4 regions of the Methylomonas sp. MgM2 genome follow, and region 2 is predicted to be linked to each of the others. Evidence: riboswitches for the same ligand, from Rfam matches in the RefSeq annotation. Region 2 holds a riboswitch; each other region holds the start of a gene.
What was found. Region 2 has a riboswitch for cyclic di-GMP ahead of ACW73I_RS03150 (hypothetical protein). Riboswitches for the same ligand answer to the same signal wherever they lie in the genome.
Positions count from the first base shown of each region.

Region 1: linked by a shared signal. The riboswitch ahead of ACW73I_RS14825 (hypothetical protein) and the one ahead of ACW73I_RS03150 (hypothetical protein) in region 2 are both predicted to bind cyclic di-GMP.
Region 3: linked by a shared signal. The riboswitch ahead of ACW73I_RS15955 (S8 family serine peptidase) and the one ahead of ACW73I_RS03150 (hypothetical protein) in region 2 are both predicted to bind cyclic di-GMP.
Region 4: linked by a shared signal. The riboswitch ahead of ACW73I_RS12900 (VPLPA-CTERM sorting domain-containing protein) and the one ahead of ACW73I_RS03150 (hypothetical protein) in region 2 are both predicted to bind cyclic di-GMP.

Region 1 covers NZ_JBSYXO010000019.1:89,344-95,071, reverse strand. The annotation lists gene ACW73I_RS14830 (hypothetical protein) at 10-1,701, opposite strand; gene ACW73I_RS14825 (hypothetical protein) at 2,022-3,491, opposite strand; cyclic di-GMP riboswitch class I at 3,626-3,699, opposite strand; gene ACW73I_RS14820 (DNA polymerase III subunit chi) at 4,383-4,856, opposite strand; gene ACW73I_RS14815 (leucyl aminopeptidase) at 4,843-5,728, opposite strand, start outside.
Region 2 covers NZ_JBSYXO010000002.1:320,930-326,657, reverse strand. The annotation lists gene tnpA (IS66-like element accessory protein TnpA) at 1-27, opposite strand, end outside; cyclic di-GMP riboswitch class I at 1,165-1,244, shown strand; gene ACW73I_RS03150 (hypothetical protein) at 1,607-2,500, shown strand; gene ACW73I_RS03145 (group III truncated hemoglobin) at 2,677-3,084, shown strand; gene ACW73I_RS03140 (methyltransferase) at 3,101-4,960, shown strand; gene ACW73I_RS03135 (hypothetical protein) at 5,018-5,728, shown strand, end outside.
Region 3 covers NZ_JBSYXO010000022.1:58,551-64,278, forward strand. The annotation lists gene ACW73I_RS15950 (choice-of-anchor N protein) at 686-1,492, shown strand; gene ACW73I_RS15955 (S8 family serine peptidase) at 1,556-3,397, opposite strand; cyclic di-GMP riboswitch class I at 3,478-3,563, opposite strand; gene glnD ([protein-PII] uridylyltransferase) at 3,945-5,728, opposite strand, start outside.
Region 4 covers NZ_JBSYXO010000015.1:87,291-93,018, forward strand. The annotation lists gene ACW73I_RS12885 (hypothetical protein) at 1-125, opposite strand, end outside; gene ACW73I_RS12890 (hypothetical protein) at 154-1,608, opposite strand; gene ACW73I_RS12895 (VPLPA-CTERM sorting domain-containing protein) at 1,821-2,678, opposite strand; gene ACW73I_RS12900 (VPLPA-CTERM sorting domain-containing protein) at 2,787-3,656, opposite strand; cyclic di-GMP riboswitch class I at 3,801-3,879, opposite strand; gene ACW73I_RS12905 (TonB-dependent siderophore receptor) at 4,602-5,728, opposite strand, start outside.

The sequences.
Region 1 (5,728 bases), on a different contig from region 2:
TTGGCTCAATTAACGCCATTCGGTGAGATATACACCAGCCCAACCGGCTTCTTCCGCGCCCATGCTTAGGTTAATGGCAATTTTGTTACCACGAAAGCCATCACGTTCTATGCCCATCTCTGTGATGGGCAAAGGCGCAGGGCCGTCTTCATCGACATAAACAGCCTCGGGATCAATTTGCGCTCCATTCATACCGGTCTCAACTAAGGTGAGAATCGGTGATTGTCCCGGCCCTTTTCTAAGATATATTCCATCTACTGGGTCGACGTAGGCACCTGATACCAACTGCCCAGTTCTGGCTTTGAAGGCCGTATGAACATTAGCATCGGTCAACTTTCCATCGACTGAGCCCGAGACGGCAACAAATGAATTGGATCGCCAGCGCGCCAGTTCGCCGTCATCATCACCTTCGCCTGTGCCGGGGACTCGGCCTGAAAAGTTCCAGTACACAAAGTCGTTGAAGTCCGATGATGTCTTGGCGACTGCGAAGGTATTTCTAGTTTTGGTATCGTGGACGAAAATGCCCTGCTTTAACGGAACTGTTCGGACGCAATTATTGGAGTCTTCCGTGCAGAGTTGATTACAAAACGCAATCCGGTCTGCATTTCCCTCGGTTGGACACTGTAAAACCAGTGTTTTTATTGCCGCCCCCCATGCGCCCCAAAAGGCCACGAAACGCCCGTCAAAAGAAACCCCTTCGCCCAGGTTACTAAACTTAGTATTCTTGTTTTCGCCGGGTACCCGCGAGCCGATGCTGACAAGCGTCGTGAGCGCTGGTTCCGATCCGGTCAGTTTTGCTAAATAGATGCCACCTTTAGTTGGATGTTCTTCGTTGTCAAAGCCAGCGAAAACCACTTGTCCATCGGCCGCACTTGGCGGGGCAGTGGAACCGAATACCGTCGCCGTTCCGGGAATAAGGGTGTCGGTATTGTTTGCGATTAGTACCACGGGGTGGGTGCCTCCGCCTGGTCCATTATTAATGTTTTGGTCCTCCAGCTTGCGATAATACACACCAGTTTTACCGACCAAATTGACCGTATAATTGCCTTTGAAGGCGATGGTATTGCCATCGGCCACTGCAGGCGAACCCGGAAAAACGTCGAATGGCGTGCCGGGGGCTTCGGGCACTTCAAAGAACAAGAATTCCGGCACGGAGCCAAGCTTGCTGGCGCCGGTAATCAGATTCCCGTAAGGGTTGGCATAGATCCCGGTGGTTCCCAGTTGTTCAACGATTTCGTCGTTTTCCAATACTTGCCATACTGGCTGGTGGTTGCCCCGTGTAGCGATGGTGTCCGACCAGATGTCGACGCGGGGGAAAGATGGCGGCTCGATAAACACGGAGTCACGATTATTGGGTTGTGGCACCAACGTATTGCGGTCGAGGATTTTGACCATTGTGCCCGCTGTGGCCATGTCGCGAGTATAGACTCCATGGACGGGTTGCCCTTGTCCTTGTCCACCCTTGCTGCGTGCCCGGATCACGACCAAGCCGTTGGCATTTACCGACGGCTGGTTGTAGCTGTTAAAGTTGCGACATTTTTCAGATGGACTCTGAGCCGTCGGATCGCATTCAGATGTCGGCATTAAGTCGCCATTGTTGACCACTACTTGCCATTCGAACGCGAAGGCCGGAGCAACGGTTGCCGCCATCGCTGAGGCGGTCAATGCCAAGACCATCGTTCTTAAATTATAGGATTTCATTGTTCACACTCCTTTGAGACCCATGCGAAAGAATAGTTATCAGGGGGCGACAGATGGTGGGGGTGTGGGTCTGATTCCCCCATCTCTCCAGTCGTTTGTTAGCGGTCTGTGATGCCAGTCCCTGCACATACCGCAAAATAAATTTTGATACGGCACGATAAGGGGATATTAGGAATTCTGAACTATTGTGCCGCCCCTTTATTGACACTAAGTCAACTTACATCGGTTGGGGAAGGCTGAAAAACCTCCCCAACTTCACATCAGTAGCCGATCAGCATCCTCCTTTTGCGTCCACTAGTTTTTAGACGCGTTGGCTGATTTTACGAACGTCCACCTTGTCCACCGCGACCTGTCACCTTGACGTTAGTTGTTTCAGTCACCGAGTTGTTACCAGTATTCACGTCATTTGAAGCATTTACAGTCGCCGTCCAAGTAATAGTGGTACGCGCGCCCACGTTAATGGAGAAAAGCTGGATAAATGATTGACTCGCACCTGCTGCAAGATTGTTGAAATTAAAGGTCCATGGAGAGCCTGCGATGGTAGCGCCGTTCGCTGCGACGGCGGTCACCGTGACGGTACCCGTTGCAGAATTTGGCCCCGCGTTAGCGACAGTTACAGTGAATTCCCTGCCTTCGGTACCGTCTACCATTTGTACAGGCACTTGCAAGCCGGATTGCTCGCTGATTGACACGTCATAGGTTGCACCGCTAGAGGCGTCACAAGTCAACGGGGTCGCATAGTCGCTTGGCAACGGCCAAGTATGCATGAAGTCGATGACCGCACGTGTGTCGTCGGCGGCCTGCGCGAAGCCGACAATGTTGAATGCCGTCAAATTTGGGTTTCCCATAAGTTCAGGAATTGCATCAAGGATCGGGCCTTCTACAATCCCGAAAGTGGGTGTCGAATCAAGCACTTTCAAATACTCGAACCAGCCAGGTTGAGGATTGCCATCTGGGATGTAAGGAGGATTAGGCAGCGAGATAAAATTTGCAGTGCGGTTATAGTTGTAATTTCCGTAGTCAAGAAAACACTTCCTAACCATCTGCACCACACCCTTTACTTCTTCTTTTACGTTAATACATTTCTTGGGCAGGTAAGTCGTTACGCTCTCGTCTGTCAGGCCGACAATCTGGTTGAGGTAGACCACCATGTCCACGCTGACCTTGCCTGATTTGTCTGCGGCTGCGCCAACGCCTCTGGCCGCAGTGTCGAGCACATTGCCGAGTACATTATTAGGGTCGGTCAGGCTAATACCGAGGTCGCCCGTTAGCATGAGTTGTCTGTAGATCGCCAGGTTCTGTAGCGGCGAGTCAATGGCGCCCGACGTTATCACGCCATCTGTATTGGTGCTGGTGACCAGTCGTCCGGCAGGATCCAGCGTGACACAGCCGGCGGTGGACAGATTGACGATGACGTCCTGCAACTGCTGTTGAAGCACCGTTTCTGGTGAACGCACCACGCTGGTACGCCCGAAGTCGACCTCTTGCGTGAGTGTCGCATACTCAGGGAGGACTGCGCAGGTAGCAGGATCGACTGGAATGACAGTACCGTCTGCAGCTAAAGGCCGTTGACAAGAATCGGTTGTGAGTATGGGAACACCATCGGCGTCGCGATAAAGAACAAATAAATCCCCGAGATCAGGAGGTTCGCTGTCACCATCCCCGCCGGGATTAGCTGGTTTGCCTGGTGTTCCCCCCGGCGCAGCCATTACGCTCGCGCCAAATGCGCATAATCCCATGGTTATCGCCGTAGCCAATAACATAGGACGGAATTGTTTTAACGTTTTCATGATATTTCTCCCGTTAACCTAAAACTTAGGTATTTGTTGAAAATATTTAATGCAATATCTGTCAATTGGACATAAATCTATTTTTTTGCAAAAAAAAAAGCCGGACTACCTTCCGTGACTATGACGACGTCACTTTCGGCAGTCCGGCTTTCCTTTAGGATCCGCGACTTTCTGCCCCTACTTTGCAATAGGTTTAGCGAAAATAAAATAAAATCGATAATGCATATATCGTTATTTTCAAAACTTTTCAACTGAGTATTTCAGTCAACTTTTGAATACTATGAAACGCTCGGTGATTAGATGATCTTTAAACTCAATGATATGACCATCCTTAAGGATTTATGCCAAGGTCAATGTCCGATTTAACTTATTAACCAGCCATTTATTGAAAAATGGCGACTGCCTCTTCCTGGTCGTTATGCAAAGCTTTGCATAACGGCCATTACGTGAAGTTTCCTTTTATGTGTGGCGGACTTGGCGTAACCATGAGAAAGCTAGCTTTAAAGACCCTATCTCGCTCGCACTCTCTGCATAATTTCCATGATTTGAAACAAACTTTCAAATACACAAAAAGGACGCGATATCAGCGCTTATTCCTGTCGATCTCATCAGACCTTTCAAATAATCACTATTTATTAACATGATGGATAAATTCCGCATGATCATTTTCTGTAGGGAACTAATTTAAGGCGAAAAAAGCTATCTGTTGTGCTGAGGGTTGTTTTCTGAATTGAATAACAGAAAATCCACTCCTGAAGTTTGCAAAAATTATGACCGGCTTTTTATCTGGCTGCCTTGCTGAATCCGTTTGATTCCTGATGTGAACTATTCGAAACCAGGCACTGTGTATAAAAGGAAACTCCACATAATGGCCGATTTGACGCTGCCCGCTCAATCCCGATTCGCTCGGGATTCAATCCAAACGCCTCTTTCATTTCTATGCGTCGTAATTTCCAGCCCGGCCTCCTGATAATGCCGGTAACGTTGGCGGCCGGCCCGCTTGCATTCCTCGCTGTTGTCTAAGATTTCCAGGATGCGCTTGGTCGGAGGCTTTACGGGCGGGAAATGGCTGGACAGGTTGACAATGACGTTTTGCCATTCGACAGGAATATCATCTCCGCCGATCAGGATGGTATTTTTATAGTCTGGCAAACCGCCTTGATAAAGCTGATGCGGTACGAAACTGCCGGCCCGGAAGGTCCATAACAACTTGTCGATTTCAGCCGCTTGCTCGGAGTCATCCGTAAGTACGTAACAGAATTCGCCGCTACGGTAGATTTTCTCGATCAGTTTGCAGGCGAAATCCCGGCGCTCGTGCTGTGAGGTTGAGGCCAGGACGTAGAAGAATATCTCAGGACGCTGCACGATTGATCAAATACTGACTCAACAAAGCAACCGGCCGGCCGGTCGCCCCTTTGTTGGCTCCCGTCCGCCATGCCGTACCGGCGATGTCGATATGAGCCCAACGGTAATCTTCGGCGAACTTGGACAGGAACACCGCAGCGGTGATGCTGCCGCCGTCCGGGCCGCCGATGTTTGCCAAATCGGCAAAGTTCGATTTGAGTTGCTCCTGATAGTCTTCCCAAATCGGCATGCGCCAAATCAAATCGCAAGCGGTTTCCGCGGCTTCCCGCAAGTCGTCGCAAAGCTTGTCGTCATTGCCGAATAAACCGCTGGGCACGCGGCCTAACGCAACGATGCATGCGCCGGTTAACGTCGCCATGTCGATCACGACCTCCGGATCGTATTTTTTTGCGTAGGTTAGGGTGTCGCACAAAATCAAACGGCCTTCGGCGTCAGTATTCAACACTTCTATGGTTTTTCCGGCCATACTGGTCAAAATATCGCCCGGCTTATTGGCATTGCCGTCCGGTAGATTTTCCGAGGACGGAATCAATCCGACGATGTTCAGCTTCAGATTCATCATACTGGCCGCGCGCATGATCCCTAACACGCTTGCTCCGCCGCACATGTCGTATTTCATTTCGTCCATGCCCTGACCCGGCTTCAACGAAATACCGCCGGCATCGAAGGTCAGTCCCTTACCGACCAGCACGATAGGCTTGACCTGCTCGTCGGCCCCTCGATATTGCAGACAAATCAATTTTGCCGGCTGCCGGCTGCCGCGCGACACCGATAGTAAAGCCCCCATGCCCAGGACTTCCATATCGTGCTCTTCCAGGATTTCGCAACTAAGCTTTTCGTGCTGTCCGGTCAAAACCAGCGCTTGTTCCGCC
Region 2 (5,728 bases):
CGATAATCGCGTATTGAGTTCCTTCATAGGTGTCCACCTTGTGATAAGTGGACACTATCTTCACTCCTTTCGGTCTGCTTATACAGACGCGGTCAAAAGATCGCTTACTTAAGTGTCAACTAGGGGTCGACTGCTGACGACCTTGAAATTCCGCATACACCAAAACGTACACTACTCGAAGCAAAAAACGCCACAATCTGACTCATTGAAACACGTCAAGACTCCTGCTAACCTATTGATTACAGGATGTTTCAGCGTGTTTAATTGAGTTCTAATATTCTCAGATAGGCATTCGGGAGGCAGGGGCCGGAGGTTCGAATCCTCTCACTCCGACCAAATCAAGATTTTGCGTAACGAACCGCGTCGATCCCAGCGATGTACGCAAAAAAAGCCCAACAAATCGAAAACGAAAACCCAAAATGCATTGAAGCCGGCTTGGCAGTTTTGGCGAAGTGGTGTTGGAGTTAATCGAAAAGCACAGCAAAACAAATCGGATAGCCGCCGCAAGCCAACTTGGCATGCGACCGGAAACAATCTGTCAACTTGGCTGAGAAACCGGCCTATCAAAGAAATCAAAGCACCGGAGCCATTAGACCTGCCGCGACGCATCAACACACGCACGGTTGAAACGTCACACCGCGCCATGAAAACGAGCGAATCGGACGGCGGCCGATTGGACTTTTAGCCCCGCTCCCTCCTGAAAAATGCTTAAAGCATTTGCCGATTTCTCGAAATATTTTCACAAATATATTATCTACCAATCAAAAAAATATTATTTCCGAAATCAGCCAAAAAATCCGGCTATCCACAGCGTATTCGGAATGTAGCTGATTGATATAAATAAACATATTGATCGCATCAATTTTCCACGAGCGACGACCCATTACAAGTCTACGCGAAAATTTAGCTACAACCACAATTCTGTAGCTTGACTGTTGTTTCCGAAATATATTACTGTTCACATCGATTCGTTGTGTATATAAATACATAACGGATCATCCATTCACCCGGGTTTTAGCAAAGCGCTTCCTGTTTTTTACATTAAGCCAATCGTTAGCTTGAGGAGATTAACCAACATACCGTCGGCTTGTTAACGCGGAAAGATTAGTTTCGTGCCCGTGAACCAGAGCAAGCAAAAGAAGGTATGCGGTGAGAAGGATGGGAAACTCAAATCGCCACACCAGCCGCAAGGCTGGGCCGGAAAGTCACGGGACTCTTAATTTAGAGTTAGCCGGATTGCCTCTCGGGAGCACGGGAGGGTCTTGATGCCAAGACCATCGGCTCCAATCCGCTGCTGCTTTTCAAGTTAAACCGCTGGAACGATGTTTTTCTGTAGACCGCCTTTCTCGATACCCCACTAATGAAAGACGGAACCAGGCAAATAGCGCCGCCAGGTTAACAAAACAGGCGGCACAGGCAAGTGCTGCCGCATTACGCCGGTGTATGCAAGGACGCATTGGTGCTGATAAATCCAGGCAGGACGCGTCAGCCCAAAACCCCATAAATCCAAGCAGGTGAGGTATGGAATGAAACAGGAGACATCGAATAAACGATAAAGCCGCGTGGAGAGACCAGCCAATTTTTGAACCTTATTACGAGATTAAATATGAACACACCGCATATCAAACAATCTGCATTGGCCGCCGCCATCGGCGCGGCGCTGATGGGACAGTCGGAAATAGCTGCCGCGGTTACACTCAGCGCGGAAGCCGTATCGGACACCTTTCTAACCAGTTACAGTCTGCAAGCGAACTCGAACATGTCCAGTTACGGCGCGATGATGATATCCGCGCCTGTAGCCGACCCCTTGCAAGGGATCAGCGAAGTACGGACCATGGAAAATCTGGTCGCGTACAACACGGCGGCCATCAAATCCGGTTTCGATACCGAATTCGGCGCGGGCAACTGGCATGTCACCGATGTAAAGCTCAAGTGGTACACCAATTTCGACATTGAAGGCGTACCAGCCAATAACAACCAATTCAACGTTCCTCATTCAGGCTACTTCGGTATCTCTTATTTTAGCGACGATAGTTGGTTCAATCCGGCAAGCGCCGGAGCCACCGGTTTGACCAACTCTGACCTGACCTGGAATTCGGTTTACGGCGCCGGCGGCGCCTACGAAAATCTGTTTGCCGGCCAACAGTCCGCCGGAACCTTCTTCTATCCGACCGGCACCGTCAACGGTACCACCGATTGTTACTCCGTGCCCGATTCCTGTGCGCCCCGCTTCTGGGAGCTGAGCACGACTTCCGGCGTGATCGGCGACATTCTGGCCGGCGACTACTTGTCCTTCCACGGTTACGCGGCCGACGACCAAGTCGTCTATCTGGTCAACCAGCTCACCAAGCCCGGCGCCCATCCGCAAATCTTCATCAGTGCCGAAGCCGGGCCGGCACCGGTGCCGCTACCCAGTGCCGCCTGGCTGTTCCTAGGCGCCTTGATGTCTGTTTTGGGTATCTCAAAACAACGCGGATTGCCCGACGGTCCGTCGGTTTAAGACTCCTTCATGCAAAACAGAGCTACCGTCATGTACCCCGTTCCGGATGCTCAAAACATAACGGCCTCTTGCCATCGGCAGCCTGTATGCTGTGCTTGCGCCGCTGCCCTATTGCGGCGCTTTTTTCCAGGGGTATGCGGCCGAAGGCTTAAATCATTTGTTATGCAGGGGCATCGATGAATATCGACAACACTGAAGTCAGCGAGCGGCAAATCGCCGAATTGGTGCGCCGCTTCTATGAAAAGGCGGCGGCCGATGAAAGCTTAAAGGCCATTTTTGACGGGGCCATCCATGATTGGGACGAACATCATCGCATCGTTGAAAACTTCTGGTCGCGGACACTGCTAAACACCGACCGCTATCATGGCAGGCCTTATCCCGTCCATACCCGGTTGCCGTTGAAAATCGAACATTTCGATATTTGGCTCGCGCATTTTCGGCAAACGGCCAGGGACGTGCTGCCGGCGAAAGCGGCGGATCGCGCCATCGCCCGCGCCGAACATATGGCGGAAAGTTTTAAGGTCGGCATGTTCTTCGAATACCAGCCGGCAAAGACGACGTCTTGCGTCAATCCAGGCGATTAAGGACCTCGGTTTAGCGATGAGCCAGAACCCGCAATTTCCGGTTTGGAACCGATTGTTCGGCGAAAGCGTGCAGGCGATTCGGCAACAGCATTATAGCCGGGCGGCGGCGCTATTGCGTCCGGTCGTAGGAACCGGCTCGCGTAAAGTCAGGCTATGGCCTCAATACCGGCAAGCGTTGGCGAGTTACGCCTTCGCCCTGTACCGGAACGGCGATATCGGCGAGGCGCTGGCCTCTCAGATCCGGTTGCTGCTGTTGCAACCCAACGACCCGGAAGCGCGCGGCCACTTTTTGCTATTACTGAAAGCCTGCGACGCGCATTTGCCGGATTCCGCCGAATTTCGCCGGGTATTGCATGCCGTGCTGGCACCGGGCGATATCGGCGAATATGCGCTGGTAATCGCCCGCTCGCTATTGAAGGATGCGGTGTTTAGCCAGGCTTTCGAACTTTTAGTATCGGGCAGCGATGCCCAAATCACCGGCGCCTTGCGTCTGGGCAGACTGCGGGCGCTGATGCAAACGCCGTTGTTTTTGCTGCTGTTGCGCGGCAGCTTGATTCCGTTACCGGCATTCGAAATCGCGTTACGCAAGTTGCGCAGGGCGCTGCTGCTGACTTATGCCGGGACGGCTAATAGAGCCGCGCAGGGCAAGACCGAATTGGCGTTCATCGGTGCGCTGGCCGAATATTGCCTGTTGACCGAGTACGCCATCGCCGAGGACGAACAGGAAACGGCTATCGTCGGCTCGCTGCGGCGGCAATTGGAAGACGGCGCGAATCTGCCGTCAGAAGCGTCGTGGCAAGCGGCGCTAGCCTATCACTCGCTGTATCGCTCCGGTCTGGATTTAGCCGATTGCCGATCGCTGTTCCGGCCCGCTTCCGCCGTTTGGAAAACTTATTTACAACCCTTGATACGGGAATGGCAAGCCTGTCTGGCGGAGCGGATTCTGGCGGCGGAAATCGACAGCCTCACCCGCATCGGCAGCGAAGTCTCCGAACAAGTCCGCCGCCAATACGAAGAAAACCCTTTCCCGCGCTGGCAGCACGACCCCGTCGCCTATCAACGCATGACCGCCGCGCAATGGCTGAAAAGTTTCGCCCCCGGCATATGCCCGCCGCCGGGGTTCGGCGGCCCGGTAGCCGTGCTGACCGCCGGTTGCGGCACCGGCCTGGAGCCTATTTCCCTGGTCAGACAAATTCACACCGGCCGCTATCTGGCGCTGGACTTGAGCCGGGCCAGCCTGGCCTACGCCCAGCGCATGGCCCAACAACTCGGCCTGGCCGGCGCCATCGACTTCAAACAGGCCGACATCACCCAATTGGCCGGCCTGCCCGAACGTTTCGATTTAATCACTGCCAGCGGCGTGCTGCACCATCTGGAAGACCCGCTGCAAGGCTGGCGGATTTTGACCGGCTTGCTTAAGCCCGGCGGCGTCATGTTGGTGAGCCTGTACAGCGAAGCGGCCCGGCAAAGCGTGGCCCGTGCCAGACAACTGATCGCCGAGCGAGGCTGGCAAGCCACGCCGCAACGAATGCGGCAACTGCGGCAAGCCATTCTGGCCGGCGAACATGAACAGCTAAAGCCCCTGCTGCAATGGCGCGACTTCTACAACCTCAGCATGTTTCGCGACCTGGTATTCCACGCCAACGAACACCGCTACACACTGCCGCAAATCGAACGACAACTGACCGAACTCGGACTGCGCTTCGTGGGCATGCGCGGCCTGCCAGCATCGGTGCTGACCCGTTACCAGGCCGGATTTCCGCAAGACCCGAGCGGCACCAAGCTAAGCAATTGGGCGCGTTTCGAGGAGCAGCATCCGAACGCATTCGTATCGATGTACGGCATGGTGCTGCAAAAGCCCGGGCCGGACGGTTGAGGGTGACAAAACCTCATCCGGCCCGCAATTTCAACATAAATGAAAGAGGTAAATGTTATGCAAACCAGCAAATCCGGCCTGCGCACCGCCGCTGTCGCGTCGGTATTTTTATCGGCCTTGTCGGCGACCGCCGAGGCCGACGTTGCCCTGGGCGGTTTCCTAACCGCCGGCAGTCCGGCCAGCTTCAGCATCGCCGACCTGCAAAGTTTCGGCGCCACCGCCACGGTGACGGCCGGCGGCAATACTTATACCGGCGTGCCGCTGTACAGTTACTTGAGCGGCTATGTGGACAAAGACGCGAACGCCAAAAACGACGTCCTGCGCGATTACGTCGTGGCTAGCGGCAAAAGCGGCACTATCGTTTATGCCTTGGGCAATCTGCTCGGCAGCGGCTTCGGCACCCAGAACGACATCATCGCCTTTAGCGACAGCAACGGCCTATTGGCCGCGCCCAGCCTGATCGCGGCGGACGGAGCCAACGTTTTCAGCCTTACCGCTTTGAACATCGGCCACGTAGCCTGGCAAGGTTTCGCGCCCGGCGGCGCTGCCGCTTCGTTCAGCCTGAGCGGCGAGATTTCCGGTCCGGCCGGCTACACCGCGGCCGATCTGCCGGGCTCGCTAACGCCTGCCAGCGTTTTTACAAAGCCTGACGGCAGCGCGTTGGCAACCGGCGGTTCAACCGGCTTTACCGGCGTTTCCCTGTATGACCTGTTGGTGAGCGCCGGCATCTCCAACGATCCGGCGGCCTTGTTGCGCTCCTATGTCGTC
Region 3 (5,728 bases), on a different contig from region 2:
TAGTGATGGGGTCATTTATGTGCAAAACTTGCATGACGGCAAAACGCTGCCCGAGGCTCTAGCACACTGCCAAACCATCCGTGGCAAGGCCGTCAACGTGGGCGTCCGCGATTGAGGTTCGACAACCGCTACCAGCAGGATAAAAAGCGCAAGCATTGCCGACGCTGCGCGGCGATAGAGCCCAATCCCGTTATTACAACGGTTCATCAAAGTGTCATGTTCTTTTACAATGCGATTGCCCTTGATCGCCGGTGTTTTTAAAAAACTGGGCTAAACCGGATAAAGATAGACTAAAAATTTGAGTTGCCTAGTTAGTCGCTCAATGAATAGCGGGTGCGTGCCAAGCGGTTTTCATGGTTTTAAGGTGTTGCCGTGGGTTTATACGGTCTCGTCATTGATTTACAGTCCTGCTGCATTGTCTGTGTCGAAAATTTTTACATTATCATGTAAATCCCTCAGTGCTCTTTTCAAATTGTTTAATTACTGCATTGAAATATAAGATATATTCTAATTAGGTATGTTTTGTGTATTGGTGCGGTTAAGACTGTGAATCGGTTATATATGTCCCAGGCAAAAGGGATGTTCAGTTTTAAGCTGCAAGATTTTGGTTTACATGTGAGTGAGCAGGGCGAATAGATTTGTAGCCGACTGAAGAAGAAGAAAATTAGCTATCGGAGAATTTGAAATGAACGCTAGAAAAATACCAATCATTTTGGCATTGAGTGCTGTGATGGTCTCGCCTGCATTTGCTTTAAACCCTTTACAACTTGGACCGGGGGATGCCGCCGGGTGGAGTTATATAGGTGGCGGTGATGATACTTGGTACACCAATCAGGCAAGCTTCACGTTGAACGCATATGCAAATGCTACCAAAGCTGACGGAGGAAATGGCAATTACGCATGGGCTGTTTCTCCTGACAGCAAGCAATATGCATATCTGGTTGCCTCGGCAGTGCCCGACTATGGCGATATTGGAGACCTCTTTAACTTGAGCATTTCCAATGACTCGATTGCTCTAACTTTGCTTACCTCGGGATATGGCACTCCCCCTGTTGAAGATGATAACGACTTAGCGCCTCATGGTATCTTCGACACTTATTTCGAAATATATGAATTTCAATTTGATGGCGCTATTGTCGACATAACAGATACTCAACCAGGGAGCACTGGTACAGGGAAGGGATACATCGAATCGTTCGTGATGTCGTGGACAGAAACAGCTGCAGCCACCTCAGAAGGTGGTCTGGATGGAGTTCACTTTGACTTATTTACTGTCTCAGGTGGCGATGGAGCCAGATATCAGCCTCCCGTAGATCAAAACAAAAAATTAGTTTACGCTAACGCGCCTTATTCTCATGATGCGCAAAGTCTTCCATCAGGAACGCCACCACCACCTCCTCCAAGTGGTGTGCCTGAGCCGAATATCCTGGCCTTAATGGGCTTAGGTGCGATGGGTTTTGGATTGAACAGTAGGAGAAAAAAACAGATTTAAAACTCAGTTCTCCAACAAAAAAGCCGGCGCAAGCCGGCTTTTTTAATTAGACAATGAGTGTGGTTATTTGCCTCTTCCGCCGCTCGTACTAATGCCTTTAGTGACGGTAATGTGTGATTCGCCATTGTTTCCGGCCGCATCTTCCGCGATCGCGGAGATGATGTGGTTGCCGCTGCTCGCTTTGCGGGTGTTCCAGGTACAGCTCAATGAGTTCGTATCGGTCGTTGAGCATAGCAATCCGTTGTCAACAAACAAAGCTAGCTTTTTTACGCCTATATTGTCACTACCTGTGATTTCAACTTTTACAGTACCGCTTACGTTACTGCCGTTTTCCGGGTTGAAAATGCTGACCGTAGGTGGTGTAGTGTCCTGGACGACGGGTTGATTAACGACATTGACGGTTAAACCTTTTGAGGTCGCTTGGTTTCCCGCTGCATCTTGAGCGACAGCTGTGAATACCGCGCTACCATCGGCAACCGTTGTCGAATCCCAACTAAATTGGTAAGGCGCGGTTGAGTCCCTGCCTATGAACTGTCCGTTTGCGTACAGATCGACGCCTGTTACCCCCGAATTATCCGAGGCGTCAACCTCGATCAACACATTGCCACTGACGGTTGCATTATTTTGCGGCGCAAAAATACTGACAGCGGGTGCTTGTGTATCAACAAAAGTGGTTTGCTTCGCTAATTGCACAGCCGCCGCCGCATCGACTCGGCCCCAGCCAAAGTATTTATGCCAGTCCGTGCCTGAAATTGGATCGTGAGCCGATTTTTCCAGTACGGTTTCCACTTCATCCGGTGTCAAATAGAGGTTTGCGGACATGATCAAGGCTACAACGCCGGCCGTTGCGGGACTCGCAAAGGATGTGCCCGAGGTGTTTGCGTATCCGCTATTGGTGTAGGTCGTATAAATGCCGGTTCCCGGCGCAGACACGTCGACGTTGTTTCCATAGTTCGAGAAGCTGGATTTATTGTCGTTACTGTCCGTCGCGGCCACGGTAATCATATAGGGGTTGTCGCTATAGCCGCCATCCGCGTTGGAATTGCCTGCAGCGACTACGGTCACGCCCCCTTTGTTGCGGAAATACTGAGCGGCATCGTTCAGGAGATAAGCGCCAATAGATACATCGTAACTCATGTTGACAACATCGGCCCCATGATCCGCGGCCCACAAGATCCCGTTGGCCAGTGAACTCCATTGCGCGACGCCATCCGTCGTGTTTGAAACGCGCACCGGCATAATCTTTGCGCCCCAGGCCACGGACGAAACGCCGGTGGCATTATTGCTGGTTGCGGCAACAACACCGGCAACACTGGTACCGTGCCACATGATGGGCGAGGTATCGTTATTGTTGCTGACCACATTCCAGCCGGGAACCAGATTGCCAACTAAATCAGGATGATTGGCTTCAACCCCGGTATCCAAAATCGCGACGATAACACCTTCACCAGTGGCGGCATCCCAAGCATTGGGGGTTTGCATTTTGGGCAGATGCCACTGCCTGGAATAGCTCGGATCGTTTGGGGTTGCTGAGCTGAGTTCAACCAGCATGTCTTTTTCCGCGTATTCGATATTCGGGTTATTTAACAATGCCTTGATGACTGCGTCTTCCGCTTGAGGCGGTACTTCAACCACATGCGCGTTGATTTGATTGAATCGCGCTTTTGAGCGTCCGCCGCCTGCTTTCAATATCCGCTCGAACTTGTCTTCGTCAAGACCGGCGCGCGGCTTAACGATGATTTGACCTTCCACCCATTTTTTTTCAGGAAAATCTGACTGGCTTTGTGCGCCGGCTTGAGTAAAAGGGATCATCGCAGAACACACGAGTATCGCTGATACCGGCGTGCTGATTGATTGTTTGAAACGAGTTGTGATGTTTTGACTTCTTCGGCTATTAGAGTGCATGAGTTTACTCCTAATAAAAACGTCCGAAGGAGTTCCTCGAAGTTGAATATAAACCGGCATGATCTTTGACTTTCTGCCAATTTAGCAATCCCACTGTCATAGGAAGTACTCCGTTAGACTGGAAACTTTGCGTCGCCACCTTTCGATGGTTTTGCCCTTTTAATATTTTCGATTGACTGAAGCGTCAAAAAGTCTTTTGGATGTTTTTTCCGCCTCGGTTGAAGGAAAGTTTATGAATTCCGGAAAAAATTGATGTGACAGGCTTTGCGAAAAATAATTTAGGAAAGTCATTTTGTTATTGTTGGTGTGTCTTTTGGTGATTTGTTGCTCAATTTGGAATAACGATGTGGAAATGCGAGGGCCGGCAGGTGTTTTGACAACGGCGAGGGATTGCTAATAGCGTTGTGACTATATTGTAGTTGAAAGTGACCGGTTGTGGGTGCTGCGGAGTATTAGGGTTTTATTAAAAACGCTAACGAATTTTTCGATGAATCCGATGTTTGGCCGCTTCGGCGCTGGTACTGGCTTTCGGGAAAAACGGGCTAATTCAATGACCTGATATTGCCAAATATCGCGAAATTGTATCGCGGATGCGTTGCCTTTCCGCTTCATCATCAATGGTCGAGTTATCTCGGTCCGTAATGTAAAACATGTCTTCCGCTCGGCTGCCGATTGTGGTGATTTTAGCGTCATGCAATTGGATATCGAGTTCGTTGAATGCGCGGCCAATCGTTGAAAGAAGGCCCGCGTAGTCGGTCGTGATCAATTCGATGATTGAATGTTTGCTGCTAGGGTCGTTTAAAAATGTGATGCTGGTTTCGATTGGAAAGTGCTGTGCTTGACGGGACTGTTTGTGGATATTTATCGAAGCTTTTACTTCTTTACCGATCAGTCCTCTGCGTAAGGTATCGCAGATATGTACTTCCCGGTATAAGTCTTTAATGGCTTCTCCGGATTGTTCCAGAATCTGGAAGCTATTTAACACATATTGATCTTCCGTGGTGATGATGCGGGCGTCTAGGATCGTAAGCCCCAAACAATCCAGAGTACCCGTGCAAATGGAGAAGATATGCTCTTCGTTGCGAGTGTAGACAAACACTTCGGCGCTTCCCCGTTGTGTCTGTGGGCGTAGCAAAACCAGTGGCAGTTCTTCTTCGGAGCAGGCGGCGATGGCGATGGTGTGCCAAGCAATTTCGTCAATCGAATAGCGCAAAAAATAGTTATCGCTTAAATGCTGCCAGGACTGTCTGATAGTCGCTTGCGATACGCCGAGCTTAATAAGTTCTTTGCGCGCGTCTTTACGGTTTTCGCTGATGCGCTCTGATCGTGCTTCCGGATTATGTAAGCCGCGGTGCAGCGCTCTATGAGTGGCAATGTACAGCTCTTTTAGCAATGCGTCTTTCCAGCCGTTCCAAAGGCTGGGATTTGTGGCGCGGATGTCGGCGACGGTCAGTAGGTACAAGTAATTCAAATATTCGATGCTGCCGACTTGTAAGGCAAAATGGTGAATGACTTCCGGATCGCTAATATCCTTGCGTTGCGCCGTCATCGACATCAGCAAATGATTGCGGACCAACCACGCGACTAGCTTAGTGTCGTGCTTAGGTAGGTTGTGTTGCCGACAGAACTCGCGAGCGATCGTTTCGCCAAGTTCTGAATGGTCTCCGCCCCGGCCTTTTGCTATATCGTGGAACAGCGCTGCTATGTAAAGTACGTCCGGTTTCGGGGTTAGTAGAAAGATATTGTTACAGAACGGCAATTCCTTGCTGTGTTTGTCCAAGGCGAATCGGCGCAAATTCCTGATGACGAACAGTGTGTGTTCGTCTACGGTGTAGATATGGAACAGATCGTATTGCATTCGGGCAACGATGTTGGCGAAGTCGGGCAAATAGGCCGGTAATACGCCGTAGCGGTTCATGCGCTTTAACTGGTGCGTGACGCCTCGCGGTTGGCGTAAAATTTCCATAAAAATGCGGTTCGCGTTTTTATCGTGGCGAAACTCTTCGTCGATCAACGGCAGACTTTTTCGAATCAGGCGTATGGTGCTGGCGCGAATACCTTTCAACGATGGAGACTGTTGAAGAAGTAAAAATATTTCCAGTAGCGCTAACGGCCGGTTTTGAAATACATTATCGGCGCTCACTTCAAGATAACCGGCGATCGATGAAAAATTGGCGGTTATCGGGATTGGCGTGAGATTTTCTTTATTATTGATCAGGCGTTCATTCAATAATTGCAACAACATTTCATTGAGTTGTTCGATATTGACGACAGTCTTAAAAAAGAATTGCATGAAACGTTCGACATCGGGCTGCCCTTCGGTATCAATGA
Region 4 (5,728 bases), on a different contig from region 2:
GCCATGTCGACGCTGTCGGCCGTCCGAGAAACCTCGGAAAATCCGAGATCGACGGACGCTTGCAAGTTATCGTCTATTAGCAGCAGCCCGATTAGCAATAATCCTTTGAAGGCATATATATTCATTTTATTGATTTCTTAGTCGGTGAAAGGCTTACACGGCACAACGCGGACGGGTGCACAGCAAGACCAGTTTGCGGGCATCAAGCGCGTTAATAACGCCGTTTCCGTCTAAATCGCCAGGGTCATCATTTCCTGCAGCGACAGTATTTCTGCGCCCCAACAGCAATTGTAGATCCAGTTTATCCACATCTTTGTCACCATCCTGATCACCGGCAACCGATAGTTTTTCGCAAGCGTCGGGAATGTGGTTGCTATTGGTATCGCCACTTTGCCTCTGCTGAATATCTAGGACATCGGAAATTGAATTGTTATTACAGTCAGGGAAGACATTCAAATAAAACACATCCTGTTCGCCGTTAAACGTAGCGGTATAAGCGACATGGGCACCATATGAATCCGATACTAGGCCGGTATAGTCGCCGAGCTTTTGTGCGCCCAATGGGTAAGCGATATGAGTATCGAAAGACTGAGTCACTGGCTGATTTTTACTCCAGGTTATCCCGCCATCCCAAGAATAAGCATAAAATAGCTGCGATATTTTGGCTTTGCCGCTATTTCTGGTGTCGTACCATACGGCATCAATACGTGAGTTATCGGCCACTCCTTGCACCGCGAACCATTGGTACGAGTCCTTATTAGGCGGATCGTCGTTGATCCTCACGGGTTCGGACCAACTCCCGCCACCATCGCTACTGCGAATAAAATAGACATCCTGATTATCAACACCTGAGGGATCAACGGAAGCCAAGATATACACATTTCCGTGCAACGGCCCATCGGAATGATCAATGTCGATTTGTACATCGCCAATGGGTCCGTACTGGTTCGGATTGTTCTGATATGTAAACATTACCGCGTCGCCACCCAAATTCAGTGCTTGCGTCTCAAAACTCGGCTTAACCGAAGCATCATTGGCATTCGTCGATTTTGCGAATAAATACGGCCTAAAATACAGCCGTGAAAAATCGTCCTCGTCAAATTCTGAAATTTCGCTTCTGCCCACGACATAAACCGCCCCGTCAACGCCTACGGCGACAGTACCGAAACCAGGAGGATTCGGAATAGTTACCGGCTCTTGGAAGCTTTGCCCGCCATCAATGGAACGGGTAAAAAAGGTTGGAGTAGATCCATCACGCCAATTGACGTAAACAAATCCATCGCCTATCCCGCCCGTTCTATCAACAGCGATGCGTCCCTTATCGGCAGCCAAACCATAAGCAAAAACCGGTTCTAGCCAGCTGCGTCCACCATCTATCGATTTCAGAACCTGAATATCTTCAACATGCAAGTTCGCCTCATCAAAATGTAAGCCTTGAATATAAAAATTGCCTTCGGAATCGACATCTACCGATAGATTACTACGCGCTTCTCCCGGCGTTAATACATCGGGAAACGTCCAGCTCTTTCCTCCGTTTTGCGTATAAGCGTAGCCACCAAAACGGACATAAGACGATACCTGCGGAAAGTGTTTCCAAGTAATTACCATATTCTGCGGATCCACCGGATTAACGGCGATATCCGGTTCGTTCGCGGCGTCTCCAACTATATTCCGGCCAAATGTATCGACATTGACTTGTACGCTGGTATATGAACCGAATGTTAATTTATCCGGCAGAGGTGCCGTGCTATCGCCGTGAACGTCGGCGGCCACTAACAGTACCACCATCACCGAAATTGAGTACTTAGTCATGGCAAACGTCATCTCCTAGTCTCTTTTGACCGGTGTGCAGCTAATCCGAGACTTGTCAATCCAGACACAAACAACCAAACAGCGGCCGGGATCGGTACCACCGCCGTTTCGAAACTAAATGTCCCCACTCTAGCGTCACGCACTCCCTGTAAATGATCAAATCCTTCGCCCAAACCAAGAACCCCTGTTAGGGCAAAATTATCGGCCGTCAATTCGGTGTTCACATCGAACAGTGTAAAACCGACTATCGGAAATCCTATCTGATTCATTAATAGCCAACCCGAACGCCCGAGTGCTTGGTCCTCCATTTCAGGATGGTATTCGAGGGTATAATCGCCTGCTAAAACTCGATTGGTCGGAGGATCTACATCGATACGAAAGCGAATGACGCCGGCTAAGCCCACACGGCCAGCTACCGAACCGGTCAAATCAGAAGGGTCGAATGTGAGGGTGGTGCTACGGTTTTGGCGACCTATCGGATTAGGCGCTATTGTTGCACCGTTGACCGCAAATTGCAGATTGGTTGCCGGTATTTCATCGGGAATATTGTCATATAAATCGGGCGTGTTCTCATCCCGCAATTCAGCAAAGTTTTTCGATAACGCGCTCGCATCCCAAAATTCTTCGACATACAGAGAAGGTCTGCAGCATATAGAAAAATCCGGGGTCGGCTCATCCGGATAATTGTCTACATGAATATTGGCAATCAAAGCATCGCGATCGATATTCATGACGAAATCACCGCCAGCGACGGTTGCCGCTTTGATTTCTGATGCACTAAGAATAAGTAAAATAACACCGAATAGCCTAAAAAAAATGAACGTGCCGTGGCGCGCTTGGCCGAAATAATAGAAACAGTTTTTCATAAGTATTAACCGGAAGACGTTTAATAATTCGATCGATGTAAAGTTTCGGAGGAGTTTGTAAAACCCCTCCGAAATCATCAAACAAAAATCCAATTACAGATTTAGACATTAAACCGCCAGCGCGGATTTACGGCGCATACGCATCAGCAAACTAGCTAGCCCGCCGCCAAACAACCATCCCGCCGCAGGAATTGGAACCGCAGCCGGGGTTAAAGGAGCGGTACATCCGGAATACGACCCAACGCCTAAACAAAAATTGCCCATGTCAGCCAAAGCTGGACCTAACAGAAAACCGGCGTTTTCCGGGCTCATTAACAAGTCACCGGTCAGTTGCCAATTGTTTGCGTCTAGCACTAGCATGTTCAAGTTGCCTAAGTCATAACCGACAGCCGAAAAACTGATGTTGTTTTGTAAATACCACCCAGTCGGCGTGCCGGCTACTTCGTAGTTTTCCCACGCAAACTGCCGACCCGCAACGCTGTAGCGTAGGGACCAATCGCCCGTTAGCAAATAACCGGCGAAATTACCTAGAAACGATTCAACCCCGGTCATCCCCATGGTACCCGTGCCGACTAAGGTATCAGACTCAATAGAGAAATCAGGAGTAGTGGATTTTACGAAACGGCCATTGGCCTGACCGGTCGGATTCGTCGCGCTCACCGGCGTTATATCGTGAACCAAATTCACTGAAGATACTTCCGGAGAACCGGCTGGCAACTGGAAGTCGGCAGCTGCTAGGGTCGTATAATCGGATTCCGCGGCGTCGAAATACTGCGCCAAATAATAGCCCGGATCTTGAACCGTTCCGCCTGCGAGAATCGCATTGGCATCCCGATCCATACTAAAAGTAAACGTACCTCCGGTACTGGCGCTGACAGGAATCGCGTTTGCTGCCGATGAAGCGAACACCATAGTAATAGCTGCGGCTATGACGGATGAGTTCAGCGCGAAATTATTCGTTTTCTTCGTTGTTTTCATACTTTTCCTTTTATTGTTGCTACGTTAGACATAAGTTGACAATTAGCTTCAAAGACAAGGGGCAAAATCATTTAAGCTTGCAAACAGCCATTAAACGACTTTTTGAACTAACCAAACTGTGCTTGTCCCAGTTATCCGCACTTTGAAGGTAACCCGGCTGTCTCGTCATCCAAGACCCGTGGCTTTCCGGCTCCGCCTCTCGACGAATGTGGCATGGTTGCCATGTTTCTACGACTTCGCTCTAATCCGTGAGAAACGTGCATTGAATATCCTTTTCGTTAACCGACTACCAGAGATATTAGTTATCGGCGGCACTATGCGAAGAGAATTCCGGTTATCTCTGATGTTTAGTTATTTACCGAAACGATCGCTCTTCTACTACTAAGCCGTACGAACGAAAAAAATGACTACCGCCGTCGGAAAAAAAATCTGAAAAACATGGCGTTTGCTTTGCAAAAAAGGATATGTCATTGAATTTTAATGACATAAAAATTTGTGATTTTTAATTTAGTTTTGTACTTCTCAGCAGGAAGCCATGACGGCGCATTGTTGCTTAGAGAATGAATGCGCTATCGGCAAAAAAAGTACGTACTCGGTTTCCAGATTAGGAAACCAGTCAACAGGATAAATCGAGGTAAACACGACGAATAAATGATATTGACCGTTTAACCTAAATTCGGCAGTTGAAGCTATTTGAATGATGTAAATCGCTGTATTCATTGAGAACAACGGTTTTTTTACACTCATCAAAATGGTGACGCTTTCAACCGCTCCGCAGTTGAATTCAGTACTTTAAAATCATATGGTTAGCAGATTTCAACCTAATTAAACTGCTCTTTTTAGGTTTAACCAAGTCAAGGGAACCGGATTATTGCACCCGCTTTTGAAAAACTAACCCGCATTTCGGCTTTGACTACGCTGGCATGAAGCCCAAAGTTTCCTTTCCTAAAATTTCACTACAGCAGAAAAATAAACTGATATGCCATCGGCGGGCGCTACTCGACCAGCAAAATAATTGAAAGGCTGAAAGTAGTCTTGATTGGTAAGATTTTTAACCGAAGTCGCCAACTTGAATCGTGTGGTTTCATAGGCAATCGCGGCATCGAAGCGGTGATAACCGCTGGTTTTAAACTGATTGTTGTTCGACAAGTAGGCACCGGCGCTCAAGTAAACCCCCAAGCCAATGCTCAGACCTTTTATACCGTCTTGCCGGAAACGATAGTTTGCCCAAAATCGGCCCGTATATTCCGGCACTAAGGGTAACCGGTTACCAGATGGAACTCCGGCCAACGCGTCGGAAAATTCGGCCTGGGTGTACGCATAGTTAGCCAACACACCGACCGAATCGTTGGGTTGCCATACCAGGTCGGTTTCAATGCCTTGGGAACGCTGACGGCCTGCAGCGATCGAGCGAAACGGATTGGTAGGGTCGCTAACCGCAACGTGATCGCGCTCTATTTGATATACAGCCATCTGACCGCTAAACCGGCCGGAAAAGTCGAATTTGATGCCTGCCTCGATCTGCTTGGACAATTCCGGATACGGTGCGCCGGAAAAATTCACATAGGGTTGACCACGCATGCCTTCTCCGTATCCGGCAAATAAAGATATATCATCCGTAAGGTCAACGACGCCGCCTATTCGCGGTAAGGGCTTTAATATTTGAGTGTTGACCTCCGCCATGCTGACCTTGTCTTGAAAATCGATTTCCACACCCCCTAGTCTAAGGCTCAACAATGAATGGAAACGTCTGAACAGTGTACTTTGCAGTTGTAAATACCCACCATAGGTGGTGTTGCTGACAACCGAGTTATTATAGGCTATGGTCGGGTCATTATATGCATATGAAAACTCCGGCCTGGACAAATCAACGCTGCTTGAGTCAATAAAATCGGCATTCAGAAAACCCACATCTTTTAGATAACTGTAATCGCCTCCCAACAAAAAGGTGTTTTCGCTAGAGCCCCAACTGAAAGCTGCAGTGGCGTAGGCCAAGGCACTGTATTCACGTTGGCTCTGAAACAACTCGCCATTGACTAACGTCCAATTAGATTCAACCAACGGCGTATCAC